Linked DNA regions of Collimonas fungivorans. The protein of the gene in region 2 binds, or shares a complex with, the protein of the main gene of each other region. Links are inferred from orthologs where the notes say so. Each region holds a gene or a part of one and is shown on either strand. Other genes may lie near its edges.

Region 1 (13,298 bases), 150 kb from region 2 along the record:
GGGTTCATAGTGCGATATGGATAGCTAAGGCCTCAATTATGCCTGAAATGCAATTCAGTTGCATATTTGAGTTTCAAATTGGCCTTTCAAGCGCTTGCTGCATGCGAGTTGCATGTGCGTTATTTGTCGGTGATTTTTTTTGCCCGCGGGTGGGCGGCGTCATACACCTGCGCCAGGCGCTGGAAATCAAGCGAGGTGTAGACCTGGGTGGCGGCAATCGACGCATGTCCCAGCAGTTCTTGCACGGCCCGCAAGTCGCCTGAACCCTGCAGCATGTGCGAGGCGAATGAATGGCGCAGCACATGGGGATGCACATTGCTGGCGATGCCGAGCGACTGTGCATGATGTTTCAGGCGCAACTGGATCACGCGCGGCGAGACGCGGGTGCCGCGTTCGGTCAGGAACAAGGCTGCCGCATGCTCGCCCTGGTCGCTTTTGAGCAGGGCCGCGCGTTGCGGCAGCCAGGCTGCAATCGCTTGTATCGCCGGTTTTCCTACCGGCACGCTGCGTTTCTTGCCGCCTTTGCCGGTGACCGTCACTTCGGCGGCGTCAAGGTCGATCCAGCCGGCCGATTCGTGGTCTGCCTGGCGGCTATAGCGCAGGTCCAACCCGGCCAGTTCCGAAACCCGCAGGCCGCTGGAATACAGCAATTCAAACATAGCCTGGTTGCACAGCGCCATGCTGGAGCCGGCATCGGCCAGCGGGTTGCCGCTAGCGACCAGGTGTATCGCGTCATCCGCCGCCATCGCTTTCGGCAGCGGTTTGGCGCGCTTGGGCGCCTTGACGCCTTCGACGGGATTGCTGGCGAGCGTGGTCTGCTCCGCCAGCCATTCGAAAAAACCGCGCCAGGCCGACAGCTTGCGTGCAATCGAGCTGGGATTCAAACCGCGCGAATGCAATTGCGCGGCAAATTTGCGGATGTGGAAATGGGTCACGGCGGCGAACTGCCAGTTGTTGCCTAATGCTTGCGTCAGGCTTGCCAGTTCTCTCAGGTCGCGGCCGTAGTTGCTGATGGTATGCGCTGACAACTGGCGCTGGCCCGCCAGGCTGTCCAGATAGCCGCTGAGGTAAGCCTGGTTGGCGTCGGCGCTCATGATCTGTGCATGTTCGCGGGCTTATTCGAGTTATTCGAGCAAGCAGGCCAGCGCCGCGCTTGCGGTCTCGCCAATCTGCACCAGGAAATCGGTGGCCATGTCGGCGCTGAAGCGTTGCGGATCGGGCGAGCCCAGCACCAGCAGGCCGAAGGTTGCCGAGACGGCGGCGCCGCTGCTGGTGTTGCGTAAGGGCAGCATGGCGACCGACTGGACGTCATGCTCCAGCCAGGCGGCCGCTTCGAAGTCATTGTTGCTGCCGCAAAACGGCAGGCTCAAGCCATTGGCGAAAATCTTGGCGTCCTCGGAAGCTTCCGCGGCAAACCATGTATGCGAATAATCCTCGGCCACGCCCCACAGGCGCAAGGTGGCCTGGGGCACGCCAAAACTGGTGCGCAGGCCGTCGACCAGAGTGTGCGGCAAGTCAACGTCATTGCGCGCCAGCAGCAGGCTGCGGGTCCAGGCGTGCAGCTTGTGCGAGCTTGCATCGTTTTCCTGGGCGTTGCGCATCATGTCGGCCAGGCGCAGGTCCTGCACCTTGATTTTTTCGCGCAGCACTTCCATTTGCCGCTCTTGCAGCGAAACGGCGCGGCCGAGCAAAGGGCTGCTGAGGCGGATCTTGGCCAGCAGTTCGGCATGTTCTTCAAAAAAATGGGGAGAGTCGATCAGATATTGGGCGACAGTATCGGGATCAAGTTGGAGGCTCATGTGCGTATCGGTGATGAAATCGGTGATGAAAAAAGAGAATGATCAAGGGTACACCGCTATGCCGGTGCATGACAACCTGAGCCGCCTGCCGGGCGGACAATAAAAAAGGCCCACATGGCAAGCCATGTGGGCCTTTTACATCTCTAGTCAAGCAACCTTGCCCGCTTGCTGCCGCGGGTTCGGCCAGCTTAAATTAGAACTTGTGGCGGATACCAACAGCAACTGCTGTCTGGTTGCCAGTGTCGCCCAGGCTGTCGCCGTAGACGCCTGGATTGACAGCATCCTTAGCGCGCAGGTTCGAAACGAAAGCATACAGGTCAGTACGCTTCGACAGGAAGTAGTCTGTACCCAGGTTGAATTGGGTCAGCTTGCCCTTGTCGGCGCCAGCATCAGCAAATGTCAGCTTGTTGTATTGAACGCTAGCCAGCAGGTGCAGAGGAGCTGTAACAGCGTAGTTCACGCCCAGTTCGAAGATGTCAGCCTTGGTGTTGTTGAAGCTGCCAACTGTGAAGCTGCCTGGTTGCAGGATACCGGTAGTAGCCGAGTTCGAGCTAGTAGCCAAAGGCTGCTTGACGCGCGACCAGTTACCGTACAGACGTGCTGGACCAGCTTGGTAGCTAGCACCGATGCTGAATGTCTTCAGAGCTGTGTCGCCGGATTTGCCGGAGAAGTTAGCTACTTGCGAACCGTTGATCAGCGAAGTGTCGCTGGATGTCGAACCCAGTTTCGATTGGTAGTAAGCAGCGAACAGACCCAGAGGACCGTTAGCGTATTGACCGCCAGCGCCGAACGATTGGCCAGCCGAAGTTTGGCCAGCTGTTTCGCCGAAGCCATAGATCAGGCTACCAGTGAAACCGGATACGTCTGGAGTGTTGTAACGGATCGAATTGTTGGTGCGTGTACCTTCCAAACGGTCCAGGTTATGACCGACGGAACCAGTTACGCCACCGAAGTCTTGAACCGAAGTCCATTGGCTGACGTCGTCCAGGATGTCAGTTTGACGACCCAGCAGAACGGAACCGAAGTTGCCGCCCAGACCGACTACCGACTTACGACGGAACAGAGTAGTTGTACCCTTGTCGCCTTGCAGGCCGCCAGTGTCGTTGTTGAAACCAGCTTCCAATTGGAACAGAGCCTTCAGACCGCCGCCCAGATCTTCAACGCCCTTGAAACCCAGGCGCGAGCCTTGGATGATGCCGGAGTTGATGCCGAATTTGCTGCCGGTGTCGCCGGTCGATGTCAGAGCTTTGCTTGTGTAAACGATGCCAGTATCAACGATACCGTAGATAGTGACGGAGCTTTGAGCTTGTGCTGCACCTGCGATTGCGCCGAGTACGGCCAGTGCGATTAGTGATTTCTTCATTTGACGTCCTTTATTTAGAAAACTGTCTTAAGGATCCGTACATCTTGCCGGATGGATGAACATTAAGGTGTCTCGCTGGCTATGCTGGCGGTTTGGTTTCCTGTGATGCTATAAATTGGTCGAAATTGAAGAAGATTGTTAATTGTGTTGTATTTTTGTGACAGGCAGGGAAGGGCGTGAGCAACGCTTGTGGCGGCTCAGACTTGCGCAAATTGGGATATGCGGATTTGTAATTTGGCAATTACGCATGTTGCGTAACTGATATCAGGCTTTTTGCCAGGGCTGGTGAAAAGCCCCGGGCGGTACGGCCGCCCGGGAGGTATTGCAAAAACAAGCTTTGCCGCCAGGCGGCTAACTTATATTAGAACTTGTGGCGGATGCCGACTGCAACAGCAGTCTGGTTGCTCTTGCCAGCGTCGTTCTGCACGGCGGGGTTTGCATAGTCACCGACTGGCGCACCGTTCTTGCCCTTGGCGTAGGATGCCAGGGTGTACAGATCGGTACGCTTGGACAGGTAGTAATCCACGCCCAGGTTGACTTGGGTTACTTGCGGCTTGGAGCTGTTGCCTTCAGTGTTGCCATCCAGCGAGTACTGGGTGTGCTGCACCGAAGCCAGCAGATGCAGCGGAGCGCTCAGGGCGTAGTCGGTTCCTAGTTCGAAAATGTTCTGCTTGTATTGCTCAGGAACATTGATGCGCGACCAGTTGCCATACAGGCGGGCTGGACCAGCCTGGTAGCTAGCGCCCAGGCTGAAGGTCTTGTTCATGGTGTCGCCTTCTTTGACAGTGTTCAACTGGAACAGTGGCGCGGTGTCGGCAGAGTTCTTGCCTGCCTTCGACTGGTAATAGCCGAGGTACGCGCCCAATGGGCCGTTGTCATAGGCAACGCCGCCGCCGAAGGCTTGGCCGTTGGAATTGGCGCCTGCTTCTTCGCCGAAGCCATAGATGGCGCTGGCTGTAACGCCGCTGAAGCTTGGCGAGTTATAGCGGATCGAATTCTGGGTACGCGAACCTTCCAGGCGGTCGCCGACGTGCGGGCTGCCGACGAAATTGCCGAAGTCCTTGACTGAAGTGTACTGGTGACCGTAGTCGTCCAGGACGTCCGACTGACGGCCCAGCAATACGCTACCGAAGTTGCCGCCCAGGCCGACTACCGATTTACGGTTGAACAGGGACTTGTCTTGTTCGAAACCGCCGGTGTCGGTATTGAAGCCAGCTTCCAGTTGAAACAGGGCTTTCAGGCCGCCGCCTAGATCTTCCACACCTTTGAAGCCGATACGCGAAGTATCGATGTTGCCGGAGCCTACGCCGAACTTGCTGCCGCCCAGGCGGCTGTTTGCATCCACGTTGCCAGCTGGAACATTGTTGTTGGAGTAGGTGACGCCAGCATCAACGGTACCGTAGATGGTGACGGAGCTTTGAGCTTGTGCTGCACCTGCGATTGCGCCGAGTACTGTCAGTGCGATTAGTGATTTTTTCATTTGACGTCCTTTAAATAGAAAACGGTCTTAAGCATCCGTACGTCTTGTCGGAGGATTGAACCTTAAAGGCAGTTGCCCGGACTTCTTGCAGTTTGGTTTGTTGTGGATTTATAAATTTGTCAAAACTGCATGTATCCGGTAAATTCGTTGTATTTTTACTACGCTTATCAAGAAAAAAGTTTGCGCTGGCCTCGATTTTTTTGATTGTTAAGTTGAATTGACCATTTTTGACACAATTTAAGCGAAGTTGTAGGAATTGTCCTTCGATGTTTGACGCGAGCCGGAGCGCAGCATCCTCTGGGCACCTCCGTCCGCAGGGCACTTGTGTTGCGTAGAAGATTCACATATTGTAAAAATTAAGCAAAAACAAAATTTCATGTATTTATCGAGGATAATTTACGTTTTGGTAATGAGCATTTATGGCTAAACGTGAAGACCTGGCGATTATTCGCGCGGCGCGTGCCGGGCAAGCTGCCGCACAGCTGGCCCTAGGCAAGCGCTATTTATTCGGCGGCAATGGTTTGCCGCAAAGCTTGTCGACGGCGCTGCACTGGCTGGATCGCGCCGCACAACAACAAGAATCCGAAGCATGGATGCTGATCGGCCGTCATATTTCGCTGGAGGTGGCTGAAGCGGCGAGCGATCCATTGGCGCTTTGCGTCTGGTATGAACGCGCTTTTGACGCCGGCCTGATGCAGGCGGGCCTGGTGCTGGCGCAATTGGTGCTGAATCGCGAAGACGGCAATCTGCAAGTACTGCCGGGCTTGCACGGCAAAGCTATCAAGGCTTTGGAAACCGCTGCACACGGCGGCATCGCCGAAGCGCAATGGCTGCTGGCGCAGCATGCCGATAGCGCGCCGCCGCCAGGCCGCGCGGCGCCAAGCGAGCAGCTGGCCGGGGTTCAGTCTGAGACTCAGACTGAGTCCAAGCCGGAGCAAGACGCGACCCTGAAATGGACCGCGCGTGCAGCCGACGCCGGCGTGATGCAGGCGCAGCAGTCGCTGGCGCAACTGGCTTGGGAAAAAGCCGACTGGCCGGTGTTCCTGGAAAGAGCGTTGCCGCTGGCGAGGGCGTTGTCGGAACAGTATGCCGATATCCTGGCGCAGTTGAACGTACCGTCGGAAACCCTGGCGCGCCAGTTAGGAGAAGAAAACCTGTCCTTGTTGCTCCGCAGCGCCCAAGTGCTGCAGACCAGCGACAGCTTCGATGCAGCCGAGGTGCAGCAGTTTCTGGAACTGGCCGCGTATGGCGACGACAAGGCTGCGCAGCTGGCGCTGGGCCTGTGGTACGCCCGCATGAACAGCGACGGCGAACGTCTGCTGGTGGGGACCGGGTCTGCCAATTATAAAAAAGCAATCCGCTGGCTGACGCTGGCCGGCGAAGCCGGATTGGCGGATGCCTGGTATGCCTTGTCGCGCATCTACCTGAAGTCGGAGTTTTCGCAGCGCAACCTGGTCGATATGCAGCGCCATCTGGAACACGCTGCCGAAATGGGGCATTGCGCGGCGCAGCTGGAATGTGGGTTGAGCGCCTGGCGCAACCGGCGCGAAAAACTTGCCAACGACGTGCGCGCGGTCTACTGGCTGCAAAAAGCGGCGGCGCAAGGCAGCGGCGAAGCGGCCAACCTGCTGGCGAGAATCGCCGACAGCGCACAGCCGGCGGCCTGGGCGGAAGCAGCCAAGCAGCAACTGACGCGTGAACAAGTCAAGGCGCACCCGTTCCTGGCCGCACGGATCGAACTGGCCGTGTTGTTCGGTTTGAGCCGGCCCGAGGCTTTGCTGCTGGATTTGAACCAGGCCGATTGCGGCCATTGCCTGGTGATAGATATCCGCGCCCACTATGCGCGCAGCAAACGCCGTTTGATACTGATCCAGACCGGCGACGAGCGCCAGGCCCTGACCCGGATCGCCCGCCTGTTTGAAGATGTGGATTGCGGTCCGAACGGACCTGAAGGCAATTATCGGCAGCGTCTGTACCGCTTCAAGACTGCGGTGCCGTCCGCAGCGGCGGAAGCAGATGAAGTCCTTTAACGCTTACGCTTGATCAGCCGCAGCGATCTCGATTTCACCCTCGAATACCGATACTGCCGGACCGGTCATCATGACCGCCTGCTGTCCGCCAGCCCAGGCGATCGACAATTCGCCGCCATGGGTCTGCACCGCCACCGGCGAGTCCAGCAGGCCGCGCCGGATGCCGGCAACCACCGCAGCGCAGGCGCCGGTGCCGCAGGCCAGGGTTTCGCCGGCGCCGCGCTCGAATACGCGCAGCTTGATGCTGTGGCGATCGACGACTTGCATGAAGCCGGCATTGACCCGCCGTGGAAAGCGCGGGTGATGTTCTATCAGCGGACCGTCGACCAGCACCGGCGCCGCCTCGCTGTCCTCGACTACCTGCACCGCATGCGGGTTGCCCATCGACACCACTGAGATCCATACCTGTTTGCCCTGGACATCCAGCGGCCAGAGCGCATCTTCGCCCATCGTCCGGCTGTCCAGGTTGCTGGCGTCGAACGGCACCGCGGCCGGCGCCAGGACAGGCGCGCCCATATCTACCGTAATGCGGCCGTCGTCTTCCAGCCTTGGCTCGATGATGCCGGACATGGTTTCCACCCGGATCGCGCGCTTGCTGGTGAGGCCCTTGTCGGTGACGAATTTGACGAAGGCGCGGGCGCCGTTGCCGCATTGTTCAACCTCGCCGCCATCGGCGTTGTAAATCCGGTAGCGGAAATCGACGCCGTCGGCCTGCGATTTTTCCACCACCAGCATTTGATCCGCGCCCACGCCGAAACGGCGGTCGCCCAGGCGCTGCCACTGCGCCGGAGTGAAATCGACATGCTGGTGAATCGCGTCGATCACGACGAAATCATTGCCGGCGCCGTGCATTTTTGTGAATTTGAGTTTCATGCGCCCATTATGATGGAAACGGCGCTAGCGCGCAGCAGTGTCGGCCTGCTCCGGCGCTGCCGGGGAATAGACGTCAGCCTGCCCCGGGGGACGCGTCTTGAAGCGTTTGTGTGCCCAGAAATATTCTGCCGGCGCTTCCAGGATGCGGGCTTCGATAAATGCGTTCATGCGGCGCGTGGCTTCCGTCATGTCGTCGCCCGGATAATTTTCCCAGGCCGGGTAGAAGGTCACTTTCCAGCCCTTGTAGCCAGGCAGGAAAGTCGCGATCATCGGCACCACGCTGGCTTTGGTGGCGGCGGCAATGCGGGCGGTAGCGGTCAGCGTCGCCGTCGGGATGCCGAAAAACGGCACAAACTCTGCATCCTTCAAACCGAAGTCCATGTCGGGCAGCATGATGAAGGGAAAACCTTCGCGCATGGCGCGGATGATGGGTTTGACGCCTTGTTCGCGAGTAAACAGCTTGACCGGACGGAAACGCGAACGGCCTTTCAGCAGCGCGGCATCGGTCACTGCATCTTGCTGGCGCGTGTAGATGGTGCAGATCGACAGCGAGGAATTCAGCACCAGGGCGATGCCGGGAATTTCCAGGCAGACGAAATGCGGGCAAAGCAGGATGGTGGGGCCGGCCTGCAGCGTGCTGAGCGGCAAGTCGGATTCGATCTTGATCAGCCGCCGCAGGCGACTCTCCGAAGCCCACCACAACACGCTGCGCTCCATCACGCTGCGCGAGTAAGCCTGGAAGTGGCGGCGCGCCAGCACCACGCGCTCGGCTTCCGTCATGTTCGGAAAACACAGCCGCAGGTTGGTCAGCGTGATGTGCCGCCGCGGTTTCATGATGACGAACAGCAGCGAGCCCAAGGCTTCGCCGACCGGACCCAGGATCCACAGCGGCAGGAAATGCGCCAGCCACAGCAAGCCGAGCAGGGCCCTCATGCTTGCGGCTCCTGTGCGGCCGATGCCGGCGGCGCCACGACTCCGGGCGGCGTCTTGTAGCGGTTGTAGCTCCAGATGTACTGTGCCGGGCAGCGTGCGATCAGCTTCTCCATGGCCAGGTTGATGGCCAGCGTGCGTTGCTCGGGTGTGTGGCCGGGGGTTTCATCGAAAGGCACGAAGCGGATCACATAGCCGCGCCCGAACGGCAAACGTTCAGCGTAAGACAGGATAATCGGGGCGCCGCTCATCTGCTGCAGCTTGGCCGGCAACGTCATGGTGTAGGCCGGGCGTCCGAAAAAATCGGCCCAGATGCCTTCGCCGTTTTGCGGCACCTGGTCCGGCAGCAGGCCGATCGCCTGGCCCTTCTTGAGCGCCTTGAACAGGGTGCGCACGCCTGCCAGGTTGGCCGGAGCCAGCAGCAGGTTGTGCCGTCCGCGCGCGCCTTCGATCAAGGGCTTGAGCGCGGCTTTGCGCGGCGGCCGGTACAGCGCGGTAAGCGGGGTCTTGGTGGCGATCGCCTGGGCGATGATTTCAAAACAGCCCAGGTGCGGGGTCAGGAAGATCACCCCGGTCTTGGCGTCCAGCGCCGCTTGCGCCAGCTCCCAGTTCTCGATGGCGGCGGTGCGCAGCACCCGTTGCGGCGCGGCGCACCAGATGAACGGCAGCTCGAACATGCTCTTGCCGGATTCACTGATGGCCTGCGGCAAAGCCGCCTGATAGCCGGCCCGGAACAGGTTGTCTTTCAATTTTCCGCGGTACGAAGCCGAGGCCAGGTAGACCAGCCAGCCGCCCAGCGTCCCTATTGCATGCAGGAAAAATAGAGGGAGTGTCGACAGCAGGCGGAAGAGTATTACAAGCATTGGAGGAGCTCATCGAGAGCTAAAAGAGGGTGGATTTTGCCGATTTTTTTCAAGAGGCGTAAAATAGCATAATAGTTTCAAAACCGAATATGGTTGCAAGGTGTTTTTGGAAGCCGATAGATTGCTTGCAGGAATTATCTTAATATATAGTAATTAGCATTATCCGCCGAGTTAATAGACAACTTGCGAGGCGGAATACAAATTTCGCTAAAGCGTCGCAGGCTCAACAGGTTTGACTGCGACATGGTCACCACTGTTTTTTTGTAGGAGCCTGTTATGGCACATGAGTACCTCTTCACTTCCGAATCCGTTTCTGAAGGTCATCCCGACAAAGTCGCGGACCAGATCTCCGACGCCATCCTCGACGCCATCTTTACCCAGGACCCGCAAGCGCGGGTCGCCGCCGAAACCTTGTGCAATACCGGTTTGGTCGTGCTGGCGGGTGAAGTCACCACCTTTGCCAACGTGGATTACATCGCCGTCGCGCGCGAAACCATCAAGCGTATCGGCTACGATAACGCCGACTACGGCATCGACTACAAGAGCTGCTCGGTGCTGGTCGGCTACGACAAGCAATCGCCGGACATCGCCCAGGGCGTGGATGAAGGCAAGGGCATCGATCTTGACCAGGGCGCCGGCGACCAGGGCCTGATGTTCGGTTATGCCTGCGACGAAACGCCGGAACTGATGCCGGCCGCAATCTATTACGCGCACCGGATCGTCGAACGCCAGTCGCAGTTGCGCAAGGATGGCCGCTTGCCATGGCTGCGTCCGGATGCAAAATCGCAAGTCACGCTGAAATACGTCGATGGCGTGCCGGTGGCGATCGACACCGTGGTGCTGTCGACCCAGCATGCGCCGGACATGCAGCACAAGGCGATCGAAGAAGCGGCGATCGAGGAAATCATCAAACCGGTGGTGCCGAAGGAGTGGCTGCAGAATACCCGCTACCTGATCAACCCGACCGGCCGTTTTGTCATCGGCGGCCCGCAAGGCGATTGCGGCCTGACCGGGCGCAAGATCATTGTCGACACCTACGGCGGCGCAGCGCCCCACGGTGGCGGCGCATTCTCCGGCAAGGACCCGTCCAAGGTCGACCGTTCGGCAGCTTATGCCGGTCGTTATGTCGCCAAGAACATCGTGGCCGCCGGCCTGGCCACCCGCTGCCAGATCCAGGTGTCGTACGCCATCGGCATCGCCAAGCCGACTTCGGTGATGGTGACCACCTTCGGCACCGGCAAGATCAGCGACGAAAAACTGGCGCAGCTGGTGCTGGAGCATTTCGACCTGCGCCCTAAAGGCATCGTGCAGATGCTGGACCTGCTGCGCCCTATCTACCAGAAGACCGCAGCCTACGGCCATTTCGGCCGCGAAGAGCCGGAATTCACCTGGGAACGCACCGACAAGGCCGCTGCCTTGAAAGCTGCCGCCCTGTAATTGCCGCCTGCCGGCATGGCGGGGATGGATGTTCCCTTTCCCCGCCATGCCGGACCAAACGTCGGCGATGCCAGAATCGTGCTTTGCACGATGGTGGCGACTTGCTACACTGACCACCTCAGTGACTACGATAAAAGAAACAAGTCCGCCATGGCCTCCGCCCCCCAATCCGTTTCCGATTCATCCGCCGATCGTCCGCCTCTGCGTCCCGTGGTGACCACCTTGCCGCGTTTCCGCCTGGCTGCCTGGCTGGTTGCGCTCACTGCGTTGTTCCTGGTGATGACCTTGCACATGCTGACTGCGCTGCTGGCCGGCCTGCTGGTATACGAGCTGGTGCGCGCGTTGACGCCGCTGGTGCAGCGCCGCCTGACCAGCCAGCGCGCACACCTGATTTCAGTAGTGTTCCTGTCTGCGATCATCATCGGCGCGCTGACGCTGGCGATAGTCGGCCTGGCGGCTTTTTTCCACGGTGGCCCCGACCGCATCCAGGTGCTGCAAGGGAAGCTGATGGTAGTGGTGGACCAGGCCCGCACCCAGCTGCCAGCCTGGCTGCAGCAATACCTGCCGGACGATATCGACGACATCCGCGAAATCATCAGCGATTGGCTGCAATCGCATCGCGGCGAAGTGCAACTGGCCGGCAAGGAAGCGGTGCAGGTATTCGTCCACGTGCTGGTGGGCATGGTGCTGGGCGCCATGGTGGCCTTGAACGCCGCCCATCCGATGCCGTTGCTGCAGCCGCTGGCGGCCGAATTGCTGGGACGGGCGCAGCTGCTGGCGGATGCGTTTCGCCGCGTGGTGTTCGCCCAGGTCAAGATTTCGCTGCTGAACACCACCCTGACGGCGATCTTCCTGCTGGTGGTGCTGCGGCTCGGCGGCATCCACCTGCCGTTGACCAAGACCATGATCGTCGTCACTTTCCTGGCGGGCCTGCTGCCGGTGATAGGCAACCTGATCTCGAATACGCTGATCGTGCTGGTGGCCTTGTCGGTATCTATCTATGTGGCGCTGGCGGCGCTGGTATTCCTGGTCGTGATCCACAAGCTCGAATATTTCCTGAACGCGCGCATCGTCGGCTCGCAAATCAATGCGCGCAGCTGGGAGTTGCTGCTGGTGATGGTCCTGACCGAAGCCGCGTTCGGCTTGCCGGGACTGGTGGCGGCGCCGATTTACTATGCCTATATCAAGAGCGAGTTGCACGAAATGGGCTGGGTCTGAGGTTTATTCGCCAAGCGAGATAGCCGGAATACGCGCTTCAGCTAGCCGAAAGCTTGCCGTTTGCTTTAAAATGGCGGCTCGTATCCAAGGAGCGTTGCGACAGACATGGTCTGCCAGGCTTGGTACAGTCATTTTGCAACTGCGCTCACGTTACTTTTTTTCTAACGAAAGGAGGGCGTGATGAACGCCGCAGTCATGAACGCATCTACACATTCCTCGACAACTTCCACCAGCCACGATTACGTGGTCGCCGATATCAGCTTGTCCGCCTGGGGCGACAAGGAAATCAAGATCGCCGAAACCGAAATGCCGGGTCTGATGGCGATCCGTGAAGAATTCGCCGCCGCCCAGCCGCTCAAGGGCGCACGCATCACCGGTTCGATCCACATGACGATCCAGACCGCAGTGCTGATCCAGACCCTGGAAGCACTGGGCGCCAAGGTGCGCTGGGCATCCTGCAATATCTATTCGACCCAGGATCACGCCGCCGCCGCGATTGCTGCCGCCGGCACCCCGGTGTTCGCCTTCAAGGGCGAATCGCTGGACGACTATTGGGATTTCACGCACCGCATTTTCGAATGGCCGGGCGAACAGCAAGCCAACATGATCCTGGACGACGGTGGTGATGCAACGCTGCTGCTGCATCTCGGCACCCGTGCGGAAAAAGATATTTCGGTCCTGAACAATCCGGGCTCGGAAGAAGAAATCTGCCTGTTCAACGCCATCAAGAAAAAGCTGGCGACTGCGCCAAACTGGTATTCGACCCGCCTGGCCCAGATCAAGGGCGTGACCGAAGAAACCACTACCGGCGTGCATCGCCTGTACCAGATGCACAAGGAAGGCAAGCTGGCGTTCCCGGCAATCAACGTCAACGATTCGGTCACCAAGTCCAAGTTCGACAACCTGTACGGCTGCCGCGAATCGCTGGTCGACGGCATCAAGCGTGCGACTGACGTCATGATCGCCGGCAAGGTTGCCGTGATCGCAGGTTACGGCGACGTCGGCAAGGGTTCGGCGCAAGCCATGCGCGCGCTGTCGGCGCAGGTCTGGGTGACTGAAGTCGATCCGATCTGCGCCCTGCAGGCGGCGATGGAAGGCTATCGCGTGGTGACCATGGAATATGCGGCCGAGCACGGCGACATCTTCGTCACCTGCACCGGCAACTACCATGTGATCACCCATGCCCACATGCAAAAGATGAAGGACCAGGCAATCGTCTGCAACATCGGCCACTTCGACAACGAAATCGAAGTCGCCGCGCTGAAGCAGTACACCTGGGAAAACATCAAGCCGCAAGTCGACCAC
Region 2 (16,980 bases):
CTGGATTTGATTTTTACTAATTGTAGTACCTAGAACTCGCCGATGCAATCCAAAAGTAGGATCTTTTTTATATACAAAAACAGACTAATCAATTGACTTTTTTGTCTATGGCAGGAAAGTGCAGCGCAGGCTTGCCTGGCGTTTTTGGTGCATGCCCGGCTAAGGCTTGCTGGTATTGGGTCCAGTCAAAAAAAGGACCGGGATCGGTCTTTCTGCCGGGGGCAACATGCTCGTGTCCGGCCACCGCGGCGAGAGGGTAACGCAACTGCAAGGCGTGGGTCAATGCCGCCAGCGCACGATATTGCAGCGCGGAAAATTGTTCGAAATCGCTGCCTTCAAGCTCGATGCCGATGGAAAAATCATTGCAGCGCTCACGGCCTTCGAAACACGAAGCACCTGCGTGCCAGGCCCTGTCGTTGGCAGAGACAAACTGGACTACCCCGCCGTCGCGCAGTATCAGGAAATGGGAAGAAACCCTGAGCGGGCGCAGCTGTTCGAAATAAGGATGGGCGTCATAATCCAGGCGATTGCCGAACAGGTCGGCTATATAGGGGCCGCCAAACTGTCCCGGCGGCAGGCTGATGTTATGGATCACCAGCAGATCGGCGGTGTTGCCGTCCGGCCTGGCGTCGCAATTGGGGGAAGACTGGCGCACCACTTCATCGGGACGGCACCAGCCGTCTGCGCCGATTTCAAAACTTGGGGGAAGCGGTTTTTGCTGCTCCGTCATTGTTACCTGATCCTAATCTTGCTCGTGGATCGACAATCGCTGCATCCGGTAGCGCAGCTGGCGAAAACTGATGCCCAGCAGATCGGCGGCCTTGGTGCGGTTGAAATGCGTGCGCGTCAGCGCCTGCCGGATGACGTCGCGCTCGATATCGTCAAGATAGTCCGGCAACGATGACGGCAGTTCGCCGCCATTCAATTGTACCGCCGCGCCGGGCGCAGCCGACTCCAGGTTCGTCGCCATGGGCACGCCGGCAACCGCTGCGGCCTCGCTGTAGTGATCGGCCAAGTCAGGCATTTCCGCCGGCCGTCCCTGGCCGCCCTTCAGACCCAGATCCGCCACTTCGATGACGCCGTCGTTGGCAAACGCCAGCGCCCGCTCCAGGATATTTTCCAGTTCGCGCACATTGCCGGGAAACGCATAAGCGCACAGCGCCGACAACGCCGCCGGCGCCAGCGTCACCTGTTCCGCCTCCGGTGTAAACGTCGACAAGCGCGCCAGGATCGCGGCGACCAGCAGGCCGATGTCGTCCAGCCGCTCGCGCAGCGGCGGCAATTTTAATTCGATGACATTCAAACGATAGTACAAATCCTGGCGAAATCTACCTGATTCGACACACTCGGCCAGATTCTGGTGGGTGGCGCTGACCAGGCGCACATCTACCGCCTCCTCCACCGTCGCCCCAACCTTGCGCACGCGGCGCTCCTGGATCGCACGCAACAGCTTGACCTGCATCGCCAGCGGCAGGTCGGCGACCTCATCCAGCAGCAAGGTGCCGCCGTTGGCGGCCTGGAAAAAACCGTCGCGGTCGTCGGCGGCGCCGGTAAACGCGCCTTTGCGATAGCCAAAGAACTCCGCTTCCATCAAGGCTTCCGGGATGGCGCCGCAGTTGACGGCGACAAACGGCTTGTCGGCGCGCGGACTGAGCGCATGGATATCGCGCGCCGCCAGTTCCTTGCCGCTGCCGGACTCGCCGGTGATCGCCACCGGCGCCATGCTGCGCGCCAGGCGCACGATCTGCGTGCGTAATTCCTGCATGGCGGCAGACTGGCCGATGAGGCGCAACGCCGAGCTTGAGCCGGCGCGCAGCTTCGAGTCCGCCGCCGGACGCAGGTTCTCCACCGGCTTACCGACACGCAGAGCCGACTGCACCATCAGGCGCAGTTGGTCCAGCGCCACCGGTTTCGATAAATAATCGAAAGCGCCTGCTTTCAGCGCCATGACGGCATTGTCGGCGCTGCCATAAGCGGTGATCACGGCAATCGGTATGACCTTTTCGCCAGCGCTGACTTCGCGCACCAGCTCGATTCCGAGCCCGTCCGGCAGGCGCATGTCGGTCAGGACCAGCGCATATTCATTTTGCGCCAGATGGCTGCGCGCAGCGGACAGGCTGTCGGCGCTGTCGACATCCAGCCCCATCTTGACCAAGGCGATTTCCAGCAGTTCGCGCAGGTGCGCTTCGTCGTCAACAACCAGAATACGGGGTGAGCTCATGGCATTCGTCTTTTTCAGTCAGTTCTAATCAGCAGGAGACACAGGGTCATGGGCAGCAAACGCAATAACAAAACGACCACTCACATGGCTGGAATTCTGTCCTTGGACATCATGCCGGTATTCATAATCGAGCAACGCGCCGTTATTCAAGCATAACTCGCGCGCTAAAAACAAGCCCAGCCCGGTGCCCTTGCTGGAGGTGGTATAAAACGGCTCGAACAGGTGCGCCCGCACCGCCGGTGAAATCGGTTCGCCGTCGTCCTGCACATGCAGCTCCAGCCGCCCGGCGACGCTGGACATCACCTGCAAGCGCATCCCGCCCGGCTGGCCGCTGGCGTAACGCACTGCGTTCGACAGCAGGTTGGTCACGACTTCGCGCAGATGCAAGGGATCAAACCAGACGCTCTGCCGCTCCGCCGCGTCGATCTGCAAGTCAATCGCGGCCGGCGCCACCGCATGGGTCTGCCTGAAATCCCTGACGATATCCTGCAGCAAGGGCGCCAGCAAAATCGGTTCGAGTTGCCGTTGCGCCTTGCGCGACAGCTTCAGGATATCCTCAATCATGCGGTTCAGGCGCGCTACATTGTCTTCGATGATAGTCAGCAGGCGCGCCTCCGCCTCGTCAGTCGCCTCCTCCGCCAGCAAGGTCGCAGCATAGGAAATCGACGCCAGCGGGTTGCGCACCTCATGCGCGATGCTGGCGGTCAGGCGGCCCATGGCTGCCAGTTTCAGCTGCTGGGCCTGGTTCTCGATTTCACTGACATCCTGCAAAAAGATGACCGCACGGTACTCGCTCAGCTCGCGCATCCTGACCGCGGCAAAGCGCACTTTCAGATGCGCCGCCAGTTCGCGCCGGCCGCTCCAGTCGATGGCGGCGGCGTCCTGGCCAAGGTCATCGGTATGCTTGATGGTGACGAATACAGCCTCGCCTACTGCCGGCGAAACCGCGTGCGGCAGGTCGCCGGCCCGCGATTCCCAGGCAAACAAGGCATCCGTTATTGGCGCCAGCATCGCATAGTCGCTCAATTTGTGCTGCTGTTCCTCGTCCAGCAAGGATAAGGACAAACCCAGCATACGCTCCGCCGCCGGATTCGCCATGATCAGGGTGCCAAGCGGATCGACCACCAGCAAGCCATCGCCCATGTCCTTGATCGCGATGCGGTTGATATCCATTTGCACCCGCAGGTCCCTGCCGCGCTGGGTCGCCAGTTCCTCTTGCTTGATCAGCTTGTCGGCCAGCCGGTTGATCACCAGCACGGCAAAAAAGAAAGCGCCGCCATACAAACCGGCCTGCAGGGAGGAGGCATCCGGCGCCGACTGCAATATCTGATAACCGCTTTCCGCCAGCAGCACCATGGTCGCAATCGAGACAAACAACAGCGCCACCAGCAGCGGCGCCAGGATGGCTGCGCCGGCCAGGGGGAACAGATACAGGATCGCCAGGCCGCCCTTGGCGCCGCCGGCGCCTATATACAGGATGGACACCGCGATCATGTCCACCGTGATCGGCAGCACTATCTGCGCCATGTAATGGCGGTGGTAATAAGCGGTGACCAGCGTGAAGATGGCCGCGCACAGCAGGTAGACGCTGCAGGTCTGCGGATTGGTAAACAGCTGCGAGAACCAGGTTTCGTTTTTGCTCTGGGTGCTGAGGTAGGCCAGCATCACCATCGCCACCACGATCCGGGTCACGTTGAATGTCTGCAACGTACGCCAGAATGTATCCGGTTTACCGTTCATGGGAGTGAGGCTGGTGCTAATCATGCATGTCCTGTCTCACAATGGATCGTGCAGCCGCAAGCCGGGCGCTCTCAAGCGCCGGCTTCGACTGGAATGTGCGTAACGGCTCAAGTGGGCAGGGTTCAGGTCGAATGCAGGCGACGGTGTTCCGCACTGCAAAAAACCGCGCCGGAAGCATCGGCCAAGGCCTCCGACGCCGGGAAATGCATGCCGCAATGGGCGCAAGCGACTATGGCTTCAGCCTGCGGCGAATCGCCGGCGGCGGAAGCCGCGGCGCCACTGTTGAAGGTCGGCTCGCCTGGTGCCGGACGACTCTGGGTGAGGTTCTTTTTCAGGCGCTGCAGCCAGACGATTACAGCCAGGACGACAACAATCAAAATAATCAGTTTCATACTAATACCCGATGCAACACAACTTCAAGCACGAAGCGGCTCCCTACATACGCCAATAATAAAACGGCAAACCCGGTCAAGGTGAAACTGAGGGCAGTGCGGCCGCGCCAGCCCTGCCACCTGCGGCCCGCCAGCAGCAGCCCGAACAAGGCCCATGACAACATGGTGAAAATGGTCTTGTGATCCCATTTGAAAGCCTTGTTGAACAGCTCTTCGGAAAACACCACACCCGACAGCACCGTCAGCGTCAACAGGAAAAATCCGAAAGCAATCAGGCGAAACAGCAGTTTTTCCATGGTCAGCAAGGCCGGCAAGCGATCCAGCGCAACCCCGAACCAGCCGGCTTTCGCCGCGCCCGGCCGGGTATGCAGGCGCGACTCCTGCAATACCATCAGCACTGCGTGGAATGCGGCGATAGTCAGGGTGCTGTAGGCCAGGATGGAAATCACGATATGCCACAGGAACACCGGCGACTTGCCGTTCAGCGGCACCATGTTGCCCGGGAATATGGCCGGCAGAATCGCCGCCAGCGCCGCCATCGGCAGCACCAGGACCCGCAGGCCGTCCAAGGTATAGTTGCGGTTCTCCAGCCAGTAGGCCGCGACCGACACCCATAAGGTGGCCGACAGCATCATCGAAAACCCGACCCGCAGCTGTTCCGGCCCGACCACGTCGGACCACAGCACGCCGCCGTGCAGCACCCAGGCGGCGGCGACAACAATGGAAATGGTCTGGCGCCGGCTCGACGGCAAAAAGGTGCAGCCTATATATAGCAGCGCCACCAGAACGAAAAGATATGTTTGCATCGTGTAAGTTTACAACATGTGGCGTCTGCGCGGCGTGCTCAAACAGGGTGACTGGCCGGGCTGGCGAACCGGACCGCGATTTCTTGCATCTTGTACATCATCCGTGGCGATCCCCGACGCATGCCTCTATTCCCGGGTCAGCCTCGGCCGGCATCAGGTAAAATGGCTGTTTACATGCATTATCGTGGCCATTTAATGCGCGTCCGTGCATTGCAGACGCAAAAACCGGGCCACATTGACCCATCGCAGTTCTTCTGGAAACGCTGTTACCCATGCTCGACAATCTGACCCAACGCCTCGCCAAAGTCGTCAAAACCATGCGCGGCGAAGCGCGCCTTACCGAAACCAATACCGCCGACATGCTGCGCGAAGTGCGCCTGGCCTTGCTGGAAGCCGACGTCGCCTTGCCGGCGGTGCGCGAATTCATCGCCAACGTCAAGCAAAAAGCGCTGGGCGAAGAAGTGATTGCTTCGCTGACCCCGGGCCAGGCCCTGGTCGGCGTGGTGCAGCGCGAGCTGGCCTCGCTGATGGGCGCCGACCTCGGTCCTGAGGCGTCGCAGCTGAATTTCGCTACCCAGCCGCCGGCGATCATCCTGATGGCAGGCCTGCAGGGCGCGGGTAAAACCACCACCGTCGGCAAGCTGGCCAAATACCTGCGTGAACAAAAGAAGAAAAAAGTACTGACCGTTTCGGCCGACGTCTACCGTCCGGCCGCGATCGGCCAGTTGCAGACCGTGACTGCCCAGGTCGGTGCCGACTTCTTCCCCACCGCCACCACCGACAAGCCGGTCGAGATCGCGCTAGCCGCGCTCGACTACGCCAAGCGCCATTATCACGATGTCCTGATCATCGACACCGCCGGCCGGCTCGGCATCGACGAAGCGATGATGAAGGAAATCAGCGCCATCCATGCCGCCGTCAAGCCGATCGAAACCCTGTTCGTGGTCGACGCCATGCTCGGCCAAGACGCCATCAATACCGCCAAGGCCTTCAGCGACGCCCTGCCGCTGACCGGCATCGTGCTGACCAAACTGGACGGCGATGCGCGCGGCGGCGCCGCGCTGTCGGTCAGGCATATCACCGGCAAGCCGATCAAGTTCGCCGGCACCGCGGAAAAGCTGGACGGCCTGGAAGCCTTCGATCCGACCCGCATGGCCAACCGCATCCTCGGCATGGGCGACATCCTGGCCCTGGTCGAAGAAGCCCAGAAAGGCGTCGACGTCGCCGCCGCCAAGGACCTGGCGCACAAGATCAAGGGCGGCGGCAAATTCGACCTGAACGACTTCAAGGCGCAGCTCGGCCAGATGAAAAAAATGGGCGGCTTGTCCAACCTGATGGACAAATTGCCGGCCCAATTCCAGCAGGCGGCAGGCGGCGCCAATATGGACCAGGCGGAAAAACAGGTACGCCGGATGGAGGGCATCATCAACTCGATGACTGCCCAGGAACGGGCCAAGCCGGAGCTGATCAAGGCTTCGCGCAAACGCCGCATCGCCGTCGGCGCCGGCGTCCAGGTGCAGGAAGTCAACCGCATGCTGTCGCAATTTGACCAAATGCAGTCGATGATGAAAAAACTCAAAGGCGGCGGCATGATGAAAATGATGCGCGGCATGAAAGGCATGATGCCGGGCATGCGCTAAACACCGTATCGCCACGTCGCGCCACTCTCGCGATACCCTGAAAAGCCTTGCAAGTCATTGACTTGCAAGGCTTTTCGTCAATTTGCGACGTTTGTGGGAAGCCGCCGGCCGGCGGCGCCGGCCATTTGTTACCTTGCCCGGATTCCGGCAACCGGCCGCAAAAGCCCGCCAAGCGGGCGTTTCCCCCGCCATGCCGGACGTTCCGCTTCCGTATCAAATCCCGCACAAACCCGCAAAAAACGCTTGCATCGCCAGGAAAAGCGCAACACTATTAGCGATGCGTGCTTGACGCATTTTTTCACTATCCCTGAAGGAGGCTCAAAGATGGCCACAGCCAAAAAACCAGCAGTTGCAGCAAAGAAGCCAGCAGCGACCAAAGCAAAAGCAGCTCCGGTCAAAGCGGCAGCCAAGCCTGCAGTAAAAAAAGCCGACGCTCCGAAAGTAGCGCGCAAGCCTAACGCAGCATTCATGAAAGCATTGACGCCGTCAGCTGTCCTGGCTGCTGTCGTCGGCGCGACACCGCTGCCACGCACTGAAGTCACCAAGAAGGTTTGGGAATACATCAAGAAGCACAAGCTGCAGAATCCAGAAAACAAACGCAATATCATTGCGGATGAAAAACTGAAAGCTGTCTTTGGCGGCAAAAAAGAAGTGTCGATGTTTGAAATGACCAAACTCATTTCCGATCACTTGAAATAATGCTTAGGGCCTAGCTGGATTTTGTCCAACCCGCCGCCCTGAGTGCCAAACAAAAACGCCCGCATCACGCGGGCGTTTTTGTATCTGCAGAATCGGGTCGCCTCTAATCGAGCAGATCCGAGTAGTCGATTTCCGCATAACCAGCCAGTGTCTTCCACGGCAAGACCGGCGGCGCCGCGATCACGCTGACCGCGGTCTGGCGGCGCGCCAGACCGTGCGCATCGAACGACTCCACCAGCCGCGGATACTGGCCCTTGACGTCCCAGCTGACCCGCACTGTCAATTCCCCGCGCTTGCTTTCGTATAGCTGGACGCCGTCCTTGGCCGGACCGACGGCACGCATGTTTTTCAAGCTCTGCGGATCGCTCAGGTAAAACGTACTGCCCCAGTTGCCGTTGAAGCCGATGTTGCCGTAATACTGGGAGTCGACCTTGACGGTGCGGCGCTGGTGCCGCTCGATCAAACGCGCATCCAGCGAACCGTCGGCCTGGCGGCGCACCCACATCGGCGAGCTGCCGGCATCCGGATGGTTGTGCCCGCTGTGGTCGTGCTGATCGGCGGCGTCCGCGGTTCCGGCCGCAGTTCCAGCAACAGTCAGGCGCTCGGTCCATACCTGGTCGCTGCGCCGGTACAGGCGCTCGGTGAATGTCGTTTCGCGCTTGACGCCGTCACGTCCCAATACCATCGAATAGTGCTGCACCTGCAGGTTCTGGTCAGGCGCATTGACAGCCGCCAGCACCGCCGGCAGCGGCGACAGCAGGACCAGCGCGGCCATCAGCTTGCCGGCATTGCCTGCGATTTTTTTCAATAAAATCATTTTTCCACCAAAAGAATTGCCGCCATTATTGCGATGGCGGCATCGGTATTACTAAAAAAAGGATTACAAGCCAAGTGCGTTTTTCACTTTGCCAAACACCTTGATGTTTTCAAACGTGCCCTTGAAACTGTCGCTGCCGGCACCGGCCGAGAACAGCATCACGTCGCCGCCGCCGTGCGTCTCCGAACCAGGCGAACCGGCAAAACGCACGCCGACCTGCTGCAGGTAGTCATCGGCTTCGGTATCGACATTGGTCAGGTCGCCGTCTTCCGGGCGGCGCGGCGCGCTGCCGTTGCCGAACACCAGCGTGGTGTAGGGTTTGCCGTCGGCCGCCAGCGCCAGCTTGCCGTCGTAGTAGTTGGCGACCTTGCCCAGGATCGGATTGCCACGCTTCGGATAGCCATTGAAACCGATCGCATGATCGTGGTCGGCGGTAACCACTATCAATGTGTCTTTCAGGTCGACAAGTTCCAGCGCCTTCTTGATCGCGGCATCAAAAGCCAGGGTGTCTTCCAGCGCGCGTTTGGCGTTGGTGCCGTGCAAGGCATGGTCGATGCGGCCGCCTTCCACCATCAGGAAATAGCCTTTCGGATTCTTCTTGAGCACGCCGATGGCTTTTTCGGTCATCTCGGCCAGGCTCGGCTGGTTCAGGTTTTTCTTGACGCGGTCCAGTTCGTAATCCATGTCGCTGGCGCTGAACAAGCCCAGCAGTTTGCTGACACCGGCCGGATTGACGTTCTTCAGTTCGCTGCCGGAAGCGACGTAGGTATATCCCGCCGCCTTGAACATGCCCAGCGCATCGAGCTCATCGTTACGCTGGCTGCCCGCCGTGCTCTTCGGCAGGAAATGCCGCAAGCCGCCGCCCAGCAATACATCGACGCCATCCTTCAACGCCGTGTTGTAGCGCGCCGCGCCCGGCGTCGCCTGTTCGGTGATGGTGTTGTAAGCGTCGCGGTTGCAGACGTGGGAATAAGTCGTGGCCGGAGTCGCATGGCTGATGCGGGTGGTGCTGACGGCGCCGACCGCCTTGCCGGCGCCTTTGGCCAGTTCCAGCAAAGTCTGCACCGGCTGGCCGTTGCCGGCCACGCAGGTGGAATCCGCCTTGACTTGATACGGCTTGCCGTTGGCGTCGAAGGCATTGGTATCGGAAGACATGGAAATCACATCGTTCTTCATCTTGACGCCAGTCATGTACGCCGCCATCGATGGTGCGCTATCGGTGGTCTGGGCATCCAGCGAGAAGGTCTTGACGCGCGCAGTGCGGGTCAAGGTCTCCATGGTCAGGCGCCCTGCTTCGCCATGGCCGTAGATGCGCGCGGCGGTGACAGTCACCGGGCCCATGCCGTCGCCCAGGAAGAAGATGACGTTTTTCGCGGCCGCGGCGTCGGCCGCCATGACGTTCGCGGTGAAAAGTAAAGACAGCGGCGTCAACGCGCACAGTGCGGCGCATTGGTAGATCCGGCGCTGGAATTGCTTGCTAGCTGGTTTAATCATGGTCTGTACCTTTGTCTATCTTGGGCAAATTCGTTCGGTAAATTCGAAGCGGCATCACAGGCCGACAGCTTTTTTCACCAAGCCGAACACTTCGGTGTTGTCGAGCACGCCGCGGATATTCTCGGCCCCAGTCCCTGCGCACCGATGAAGACGTTGGTGCCGCCGTGGGTTTCGCCGCCGGCTTCGGTCGGGATCACCGACTCTTGCATGTAGTCCTTGTCAGCCACCTGCATGTCGGACAACGCGCCGCGCGTGGCCAGGTGGTTGGGGCCGTTGCCGAAACCGATCACGGTGTAAGGGTTGTTGTTGATATCGCGTTCAGGCTGGCCGGTAGCGACATTTTTCACCAGGCCGAGCACACCCGGCTCGCTGCTGGTGGTCTTGCCGGTGCGCTTGGCGTAGCCGTTCAGCAGGATCGAATGGTCATGGTCGGCAGTAACCACCACCAGGGTGTTTTTCAAACCCGGATCGACTAGCTGCATCTTGTCCAGCGCGACCTTGATCGCCTCATCGAAAGCAACGGTTTCCTGCAACGCGCGCCGCGCATTGGTGGCGTGCAAGGCATGGTCGATGCGGCCGCCCTCAACCATCAGGAAGAAGCCGGTCTTCTTGCTGTTCAGCAGGTCTATCGATTTGCCCGTCATCTGCGCCAGGCTCGGCTCCTTGGCGGCGTCGCGGTCCAGATCGTAAGTCATGTGGTCCTTGTGGAATAGGCCGACCACTTTTGGCGTTGCGGCGCCGATCTTGTCGAACTCGGCAAAGTTGCTGGCATAGGTATAGCCGGCCGCCTTGAATTCCGCCACCAGGTCGCGGCTGTCGCTGCGCTTGCTGTCGGCGTCGGCTTTCGGCAGGAAATGACGGCGGCCGCCGCCGAAAATGACGTCGACGCCATCGCTCAGCTTGCTGTTGAAGCCGGCGCCCTTCGGCGTCAATTGCGCGGCGATATTGTTTTCGCCGTCGCGGTGGCAGATATGCGAATAAGTCGCCGCCGGCGTCGCATGCGTGATCCGGGTGGTGGTCACGACGCCGGTGCTGTAACCCTTGGCCTTCATGATCTCCAGTAGAGTGTCGGCTGGCGTGCCGTTGCCGGCGGGGCAGGTGCTGTCGGCGCCGTTGACATAACTTTTGCCGCCGGCGTCGCGGGCGCTGGTATTGGCCGACATGGCAATCACTTCGTTGTTCGCCTTGACGCCGGTCATGTAGGCCGCCATCGACGGTGCGCTGTCGGTCACTTGGGCATCGTTGGAATAGGTAGTGACGAAACCGCTTTCCGGCAGGGTATCGATGGTCAGGTCGCCCTCTTCGCCCACTTTGTAGATGCGGGCGGCAGTCATGGTGGTGATGCCCATGCCGTCGCCCAGGAAGAAGATCACATTCTTGCCCGGCTTGACTTCAGGCCGCTCGACCGGCACCTCGACCAGCGGATTGCTGGAACCGCTACACCCCGCCAACACCATTGCTCCCGTGGCGGCGGCAATCAAAATACGTAATTTCATTCATCGCTCCGTGTTGTCAATCAGAAACATGCAATCATTTGTAATAATGTGTAACAACTGTAACCAGAAGTTATTACATGCTGATGACGAAAGAGCATGGATCTTCAGAAAATGGGAGGCACAACGGAAGGTTGACCCGTGCAATGCCGGGTCAACCAAAGGGAAGAAGGAGGAGCTATGAGCTTGCTGCGCGACCGTTGTTGGCCAAGGAAGTGTTACTTGCGTGCGGATACCGTATGGATCGGCAGGTCATCCTTGTATTCCCAGCGTTTCCACGCTGCCAGCACGGCGTTGGGATATTCGGGACGGCCGCGGCTGCCGTTGTAGCGGCCGAGCGCGAGGTACAGGTTGCCCTTTTCCATGTCGATATACATGCGCAGGATCGAACAGCCGTAACGCAGGTTGGTCTGCATGTTGAACAGCTTGCTGCGGTCGGCGTCGCCGATCACGCGGGTCCAGAACGGCATCACCTGCATGTAGCCATGGGCGCTGACGCTGGACAGCGCGTACTTGCGGAATGCCGATTCGACCTGGATCAGGCCCAGCACCATGCCGGGATCAAGGCCGGCGCGCTTGGCTTCATACCAGGCGGTTTCCAGGAATTCGATGCGCACCTGCGCATCCGGCAGCTTCTTCTTCAGGCGTTCCGACATTTCACCCAGCCAGTACAGGTACTGGATGCGCTGGTCGATTTCAGAGAACTGGGCTTTTGGGGGACGGGCGTCATTGATGGCGCGCGACAAAGCCAGGCGTACCGAATCCGCCAGCTCTTCTTCTTTTTGATTTCCGGCGTGCGCCATGCTGCAGAGCAGCAACAACATGGGCAACAAGCCAAGCCAACGAGACCAGCGCAATCGATACTCCCCAAAATACACTTTTATTTTGGGGAGAGTATACAAAGAAAACGGCGCAAAAAACCAATCCGCCGCAAATCTGTTGTTATTGGGAAACCAGGCGAGCCTTGATGAAGTCTGCCACCTCCGCCAGCGGTACCGTAGTTGCCTCGGTATCGCGCCGTCCCTGGTACTCCAGCTGGCCATCCTTGAGGCCGCGGTCGCCGATCACCACCCGATGCGGCACGCCGATCAGCTCCCAGTCGGCGAACATCGCGCCCGGGCGCTCGCCGCGGTCGTCCAGGATGACGTCGACGCCGGCAGCCAGCAAGCTGTCGTACAGCTTGTCGGTCTCGGCCTTGACCGCTTCGCTGCGGTCATAGCCCATAGGGCACAGGACTACTTCGAACGGGGCGATGGAGGTCGGCCAGATGATGCCCTTGTCGTCGAAATTCTGTTCAATCGCGGCGCCCAGGATGCGTGTGATGCCAATTCCATAACATCCCATCTGCAGCATCTGCGGCTTGCCGTTCTCGTCCAGGAAAGTCGCTTTCATCGATTCCGAATAGGCGGTGCCCAGCTGGAACACGTGGCCGACTTCAATCCCGCGCAAGATCGCCAGGGCGCCCTTGCCGTCCGGCGAAGGGTCGCCTTCCACCACATTGCGGATATCGAACACCATAGGCTCGGGCAAGTCGCGGCCCCAGTTGACGCCGGTGTAGTGGAAATCCACTTCGTTGGCGCCGCTGACGAAGTCATGCATGTTGGCGACAGTGACGTCCGCCACTACGGTAACCGGCTTCTTTGTATTGACCGGGCCAAGGTAGCCTGGCGGCGTGCCGAAGTACTCGACAATCTCCTGTTCGGTAGCAAAACGATAACCGGCCAGGCCGGGAATCTTGTTGGCCTTGATTTCGTTGAGCTCATGGTCGCCGCGCAGCATCAGCAGCCAGACCACCTTGCTTGCCGGCTCTTTGTCGGTTGCTTCTTTTTCAACAGTCAGGACGATCGACTTGATGGTTTGCGTCAAAGGCAGCTGCAGCAGCTCGGCTACCGCTTCGCATTTGGCCTTGCCCGGCGTCGCCGTCTTGGTCAACGCCTGGGTCGCCGCGCCGCGGGCCGGATACAAGGGCAGGGACTCGGCCGCTTCCATGTTGGCGGCGTAATCCGAGTTCGGGCAATACACGATGGCGTCTTCGCCGGTAGCGGCGATGACGTGGAATTCGTGCGAACCGGTACCGCCGATGGCGCCGTTGTCGGCCGCCACCGCCCTGAATTGCAGGCCAAAGCGGTTGAAAATCCGGACGTAGGCGTCGTACATGATCTGGTAGGACTGTTTCAGGCCATCCAGGTCGCGATCGAAGGAATAGGCGTCTTTCATCGTGAATTCGCGTCCGCGCATCAAACCGAAGCGTGGCCGGCGCTCATCGCGGAACTTGGTCTGGATATGGTAAAAATTCACCGGCAGCTTGCGGTAAGAGCGTAATTCAGTGCGAGCGATGTCAGTAATCACTTCTTCCGAAGTCGGCTGGATGATGAAGTCTCGGCCGTGACGGTCCTTGACGCGCATCAGTTCGGCGCCGTATTTCTGCCAGCGCCCGGTTTCCTGCCAGAGTTCGGCCGGCTGCACTACCGGCATCAGCAATTCCACCGCCCCGGAACGGTTCATCTCCTCGCGCACAATGCTCTCCACCTTGCGGATCACGCGCAAACCCATGGGCATGTAGGTGTAAATGCCGGAACTGATGCGTTTGATCATGCCGGCGCGCATCATCAGCTTGTGGCTGACGATTTCAGCGTCGGATGGAGCTTCTTTGAGCGTGGAGATAAAAAAACGGGAGGCGCGCATAACGATGAATTCTTTTTAAAAAGAGAGGGTTATAATCAACTCAATTTTAAAGGATTAGCTGGCTGATGCGCCTACTCTTTGCACAATTGATTGATGTTCTGGCCATTGTTGTCACTGGCAAGGGCAGATTGCGCGCCTAATCGGGCGAGGACAGAGCTTTCCGCCTAGCCATGGCGGCTGTACGGGCCTGTTCCGCAAATGATGACGGCAAGCAAAGATTTAGCAGAAATACGCAAATAGAGCCGCCCGGCCGCAGAAAGTTTTGAGGTAACAACATGCTTGACCGTGAAGGCTTTCGCCCGAACGTCGGCATTATCTTGCTCAACACCCAGAACGAAGTCTGGTGGGGCAAGCGCGTGCGTGAACATTCGTGGCAATTTCCACAAGGCGGTATCAAATACGGTGAAACCCCGGAGCAGGCAATGTTTCGCGAACTCGAGGAAGAAATCGGGCTGAAGGCGGAACACGTCAAGATCATCGGCCGTACCCGCGACTGGCTGCGCTACGAAGTGCCGGATCATTTCATCAAGCGTGACGTGCGCGGACATTATCGCGGCCAGAAACAGATCTGGTTCCTGCTGCGCATGGTCGGACGCGACTGCGACGTCAACCTGCGCCTCACCGAACACCCCGAATTCGACGCCTGGCGCTGGCATGATTACTGGGTGCCGCTGGATGTCGTGATCGAATTCAAACGGGATGTCTACCAGCGCGCCTTGCAAGAATTATCACGTTTCCTGACGCGCCCGCTGCAAAACGCGCCGCATCACGCCCGTCACCTGCGCACCGGCCATGGACCGCGCGCATCGACGCAATCCCCTCCGGCCTGTGCCGAACCCGAAAAGAAGTGAGTACCCCTATGGCTTTTGCCTTTCGCGCCTTTCATTTTTCTCCCGCTACAAACAAGATACTGCAGCTGCTGGCTGCCAGCCTGCTGTTGCTGAGCGCCGTCACCCAGGTGCACGCCGCCGGCGATCCGTTCAATCCCGGCGCCGGTGCGAGTTCCAGCAATTCAGGCATGTCTGACGATGACGATTACGACGACGGCAAATCCTGGCAAGAAGCCAAGACCGAAATCCCGCCGCAGCCGCAAGCCGCCAACCTGGTGTCGTTTTATGTCAGCCCGACCGCCACCATGAATTTTTTCATCGATGTCAATTCGATATCGGCCGGCAGCGACGGCGTGGTGCGCTACACGCTGGTCAGCAAGAGCCAGGGCGGTGCTGAAAACATCAGCTACGAAGGCATTCGCTGCCAGACCTATGAGAGCAAGTCATATGCATTTGGCCAGAAAGACGGCAGCTGGTCGCGCGCGCGCCTGAGCGGCTGGAAGCAGATCAGCGAATCGTCGGGAAACCGCCAGCATGCCGCTCTTGCCAAAGACTTTCTTTGCCAGGATGGCATGATAGCCGGCAAAGTTGAGGACATACGCAGCAGGCTGCGCAGCAACCGTCCGATCAAACCGGGCAGCTGACCCGCCCTGCCCGCATGTAAAAACGGCTCCTGCAATTTGCGGAGCCGTTTTTTATTGTCCGGAGCTGCCGGTCTTGCCGCCTAGAGCAAGACCATGTTGTCTCGATGGATCAATTCTGATTCTTCGACAAAACCCAGGATAGACTGGATCTCCGCCGATGGATGGCGCATGATGCGGCGCGCTTCCGAACTGGTGTAATTGCTGATGCCGCGCGCGATGGCGTGGCCGTCGACATCGGTGCAGGTAATGACGTCGCCGCGGCCGAACTCGCCGGATACGGCGGTTACGCCGATCGGCAGCAGGGATTTGCCTTCGTTGCGCAGCTTTTGCACGGCGCCGGCATCCAGCACTACCTTGCCGGCGGTTTTCAGATGATCGGCCATCCACTGCTTGCGCGCGGTGAGCTGCGCGGTCTGCGCATTCAATTGCGTGCCGATGGCTTCGCCGCTGGCGAGCCGGGTCAGCACCGCATCTTCGCGGCCCCAGGCAATTACCGTGTGTGCGCCCGAGGTGGCGGCGCGCTTGGCGGCCAGGATCTTGGTGATCATGCCGCCGCGGCCGATGCTGGTGCCGGCGTCGCCCGCCATCACTTCCAGCGCCGGATCGCCGGCTTTGGCTTCATGCACGAACTCCGCATTCGGGTCCTTGCGCGGATCGGCCGTGTACAAACCCTTCTGGTCGGTCAGGATGATCAAGGCGTCGCCTTCGATCAGGTTGGCGACCAGCGCGCCCAAGGTGTCGTTGTCACCGAACTTGATTTCATCGGTGACCACGGTGTCGTTCTCGTTGATGATCGCCACCACGCCGAAGCGCAACAGGGTAAACAGCGTCGAACGGGCATTCAGGTAGCGTTCGCGGTCGGCCAGGTCGGCGTGCGTCAGCAATACCTGGGCGGTGCGTATGTTGTGGGCGCGAAAGCTGGTTTCATAGATCTGCGCCAGGCCCATCTGGCCGACGGCGGCGCAGGCCTGCAGTTCGTCGATGCTGGTCGGACGTTTGTCGAAACCGAGCCGCTGCATGCCTTCGGCCACGGCGCCGGAACTGACCAGCACGACTTCCTTGCCCATCGCCCGCAACTCGGCGATCTGGGTCGCCCATTTTTCGATGGCGCCGGCGTCCAGGCCCTTGCCGTCATTGGTCACCAGGGAGGATCCGACTTTGATGATGATGCGCTTGGCTTTTTGAATGACGGAATTCATATTTTTATCTATCGTGCCTCGGCGACTGGCGAGGGTGGCGGGAAAAAAATAGACCGATGGAGAGAGACTGATTTCTCCGCAGCCATCGGTGCCGGATACTTGCTTAGTCGAGTATCTTGAAGCGAGGATCGTCCGGATCGATAGACAAGATGGCTTGCGCTTCGACCACCATGTGCGTCTCTTCCGAGCGGGTTTCCTGCTGGCGTTTCTCTGCCAGGTAACCGTAGATTTCCGTTACCAGCTCAGGGCAGCCGTCGCGGTTCAGCGCGGAAATTTCAAACACCGGGCCTTTCCAGCCGAAACGCTTGATGAAGTCCTTG

Evidence for each region.
Region 1: the proteins of CFter6_RS21830 (region 2) and dapF are in contact, whole or in part, in a solved structure (PDB 5YGU), measured with the Escherichia coli proteins. The link is inferred for Collimonas fungivorans from one-to-one orthologs.

What each region holds. Positions count from the first base shown.
Region 1 is NZ_CP013232.1:5,139,796-5,153,093, reverse strand. Bases 5,611-8,344 are described here. They hold dapF (diaminopimelate epimerase), read right to left. Parts: upstream 7,546-8,344; coding sequence 6,676-7,545; downstream 5,611-6,675. Other genes in these bases: CFter6_RS22545 (LpxL/LpxP family acyltransferase), read right to left, coding at 7,570-8,344; CFter6_RS22555 (tetratricopeptide repeat protein), read left to right, coding at 5,611-6,672. In the rest of the region: tyrosine recombinase XerC, read right to left, coding at 120-1,094; CFter6_RS22570 (DUF484 family protein), read right to left, coding at 1,125-1,799; CFter6_RS22565 (porin), read right to left, coding at 1,993-3,162; CFter6_RS22560 (porin), read right to left, coding at 3,524-4,642; more of CFter6_RS22555, read left to right, coding at 5,062-5,610; more of CFter6_RS22545, read right to left, coding at 8,345-8,478; CFter6_RS22540 (lysophospholipid acyltransferase family protein), read right to left, coding at 8,475-9,338; metK (methionine adenosyltransferase), read left to right, coding at 9,615-10,775; CFter6_RS22530 (AI-2E family transporter), read left to right, coding at 10,926-11,993; ahcY (adenosylhomocysteinase), read left to right, coding at 12,174-13,298. UniProt on the Escherichia coli protein: Involved in the succinylase branch of the L-lysine biosynthesis and in the biosynthesis of the pentapeptide incorporated in the peptidoglycan moiety. Catalyzes the stereoinversion of LL-2,6-diaminopimelate (L,L-DAP) to meso-diaminopimelate (meso-DAP).
Region 2 is NZ_CP013232.1:4,978,128-4,995,107, forward strand. The notes cover bases 13,297-16,050. They hold CFter6_RS21830 (RNA pyrophosphohydrolase), read left to right. Parts: upstream 13,297-14,262; coding sequence 14,263-14,838; downstream 14,839-16,050. Other genes in these bases: CFter6_RS21825 (proline--tRNA ligase), read right to left, coding at 13,297-13,987; CFter6_RS21835 (CNP1-like family protein), read left to right, coding at 14,847-15,461; proB (glutamate 5-kinase), read right to left, coding at 15,542-16,050. Outside these bases: 1,6-anhydro-N-acetylmuramyl-L-alanine amidase AmpD, read right to left, coding at 89-730; CFter6_RS21775 (sigma-54-dependent transcriptional regulator), read right to left, coding at 743-2,221; CFter6_RS21780 (sensor histidine kinase), read right to left, coding at 2,246-3,985; CFter6_RS21785 (PP0621 family protein), read right to left, coding at 4,084-4,353; CFter6_RS21790 (cytochrome C assembly family protein), read right to left, coding at 4,350-5,159; ffh (signal recognition particle protein), read left to right, coding at 5,432-6,799; CFter6_RS21800 (SWIB/MDM2 domain-containing protein), read left to right, coding at 7,124-7,498; CFter6_RS21805 (hypothetical protein), read right to left, coding at 7,602-8,306; CFter6_RS21810 (alkaline phosphatase), read right to left, coding at 8,379-9,809; CFter6_RS21820 (lytic transglycosylase domain-containing protein), read right to left, coding at 11,521-12,126; more of CFter6_RS21825, read right to left, coding at 12,245-13,296; more of proB, read right to left, coding at 16,051-16,660; GTPase ObgE, read right to left, coding at 16,764-16,980. UniProt on the Escherichia coli protein: Master regulator of 5'-end-dependent mRNA decay.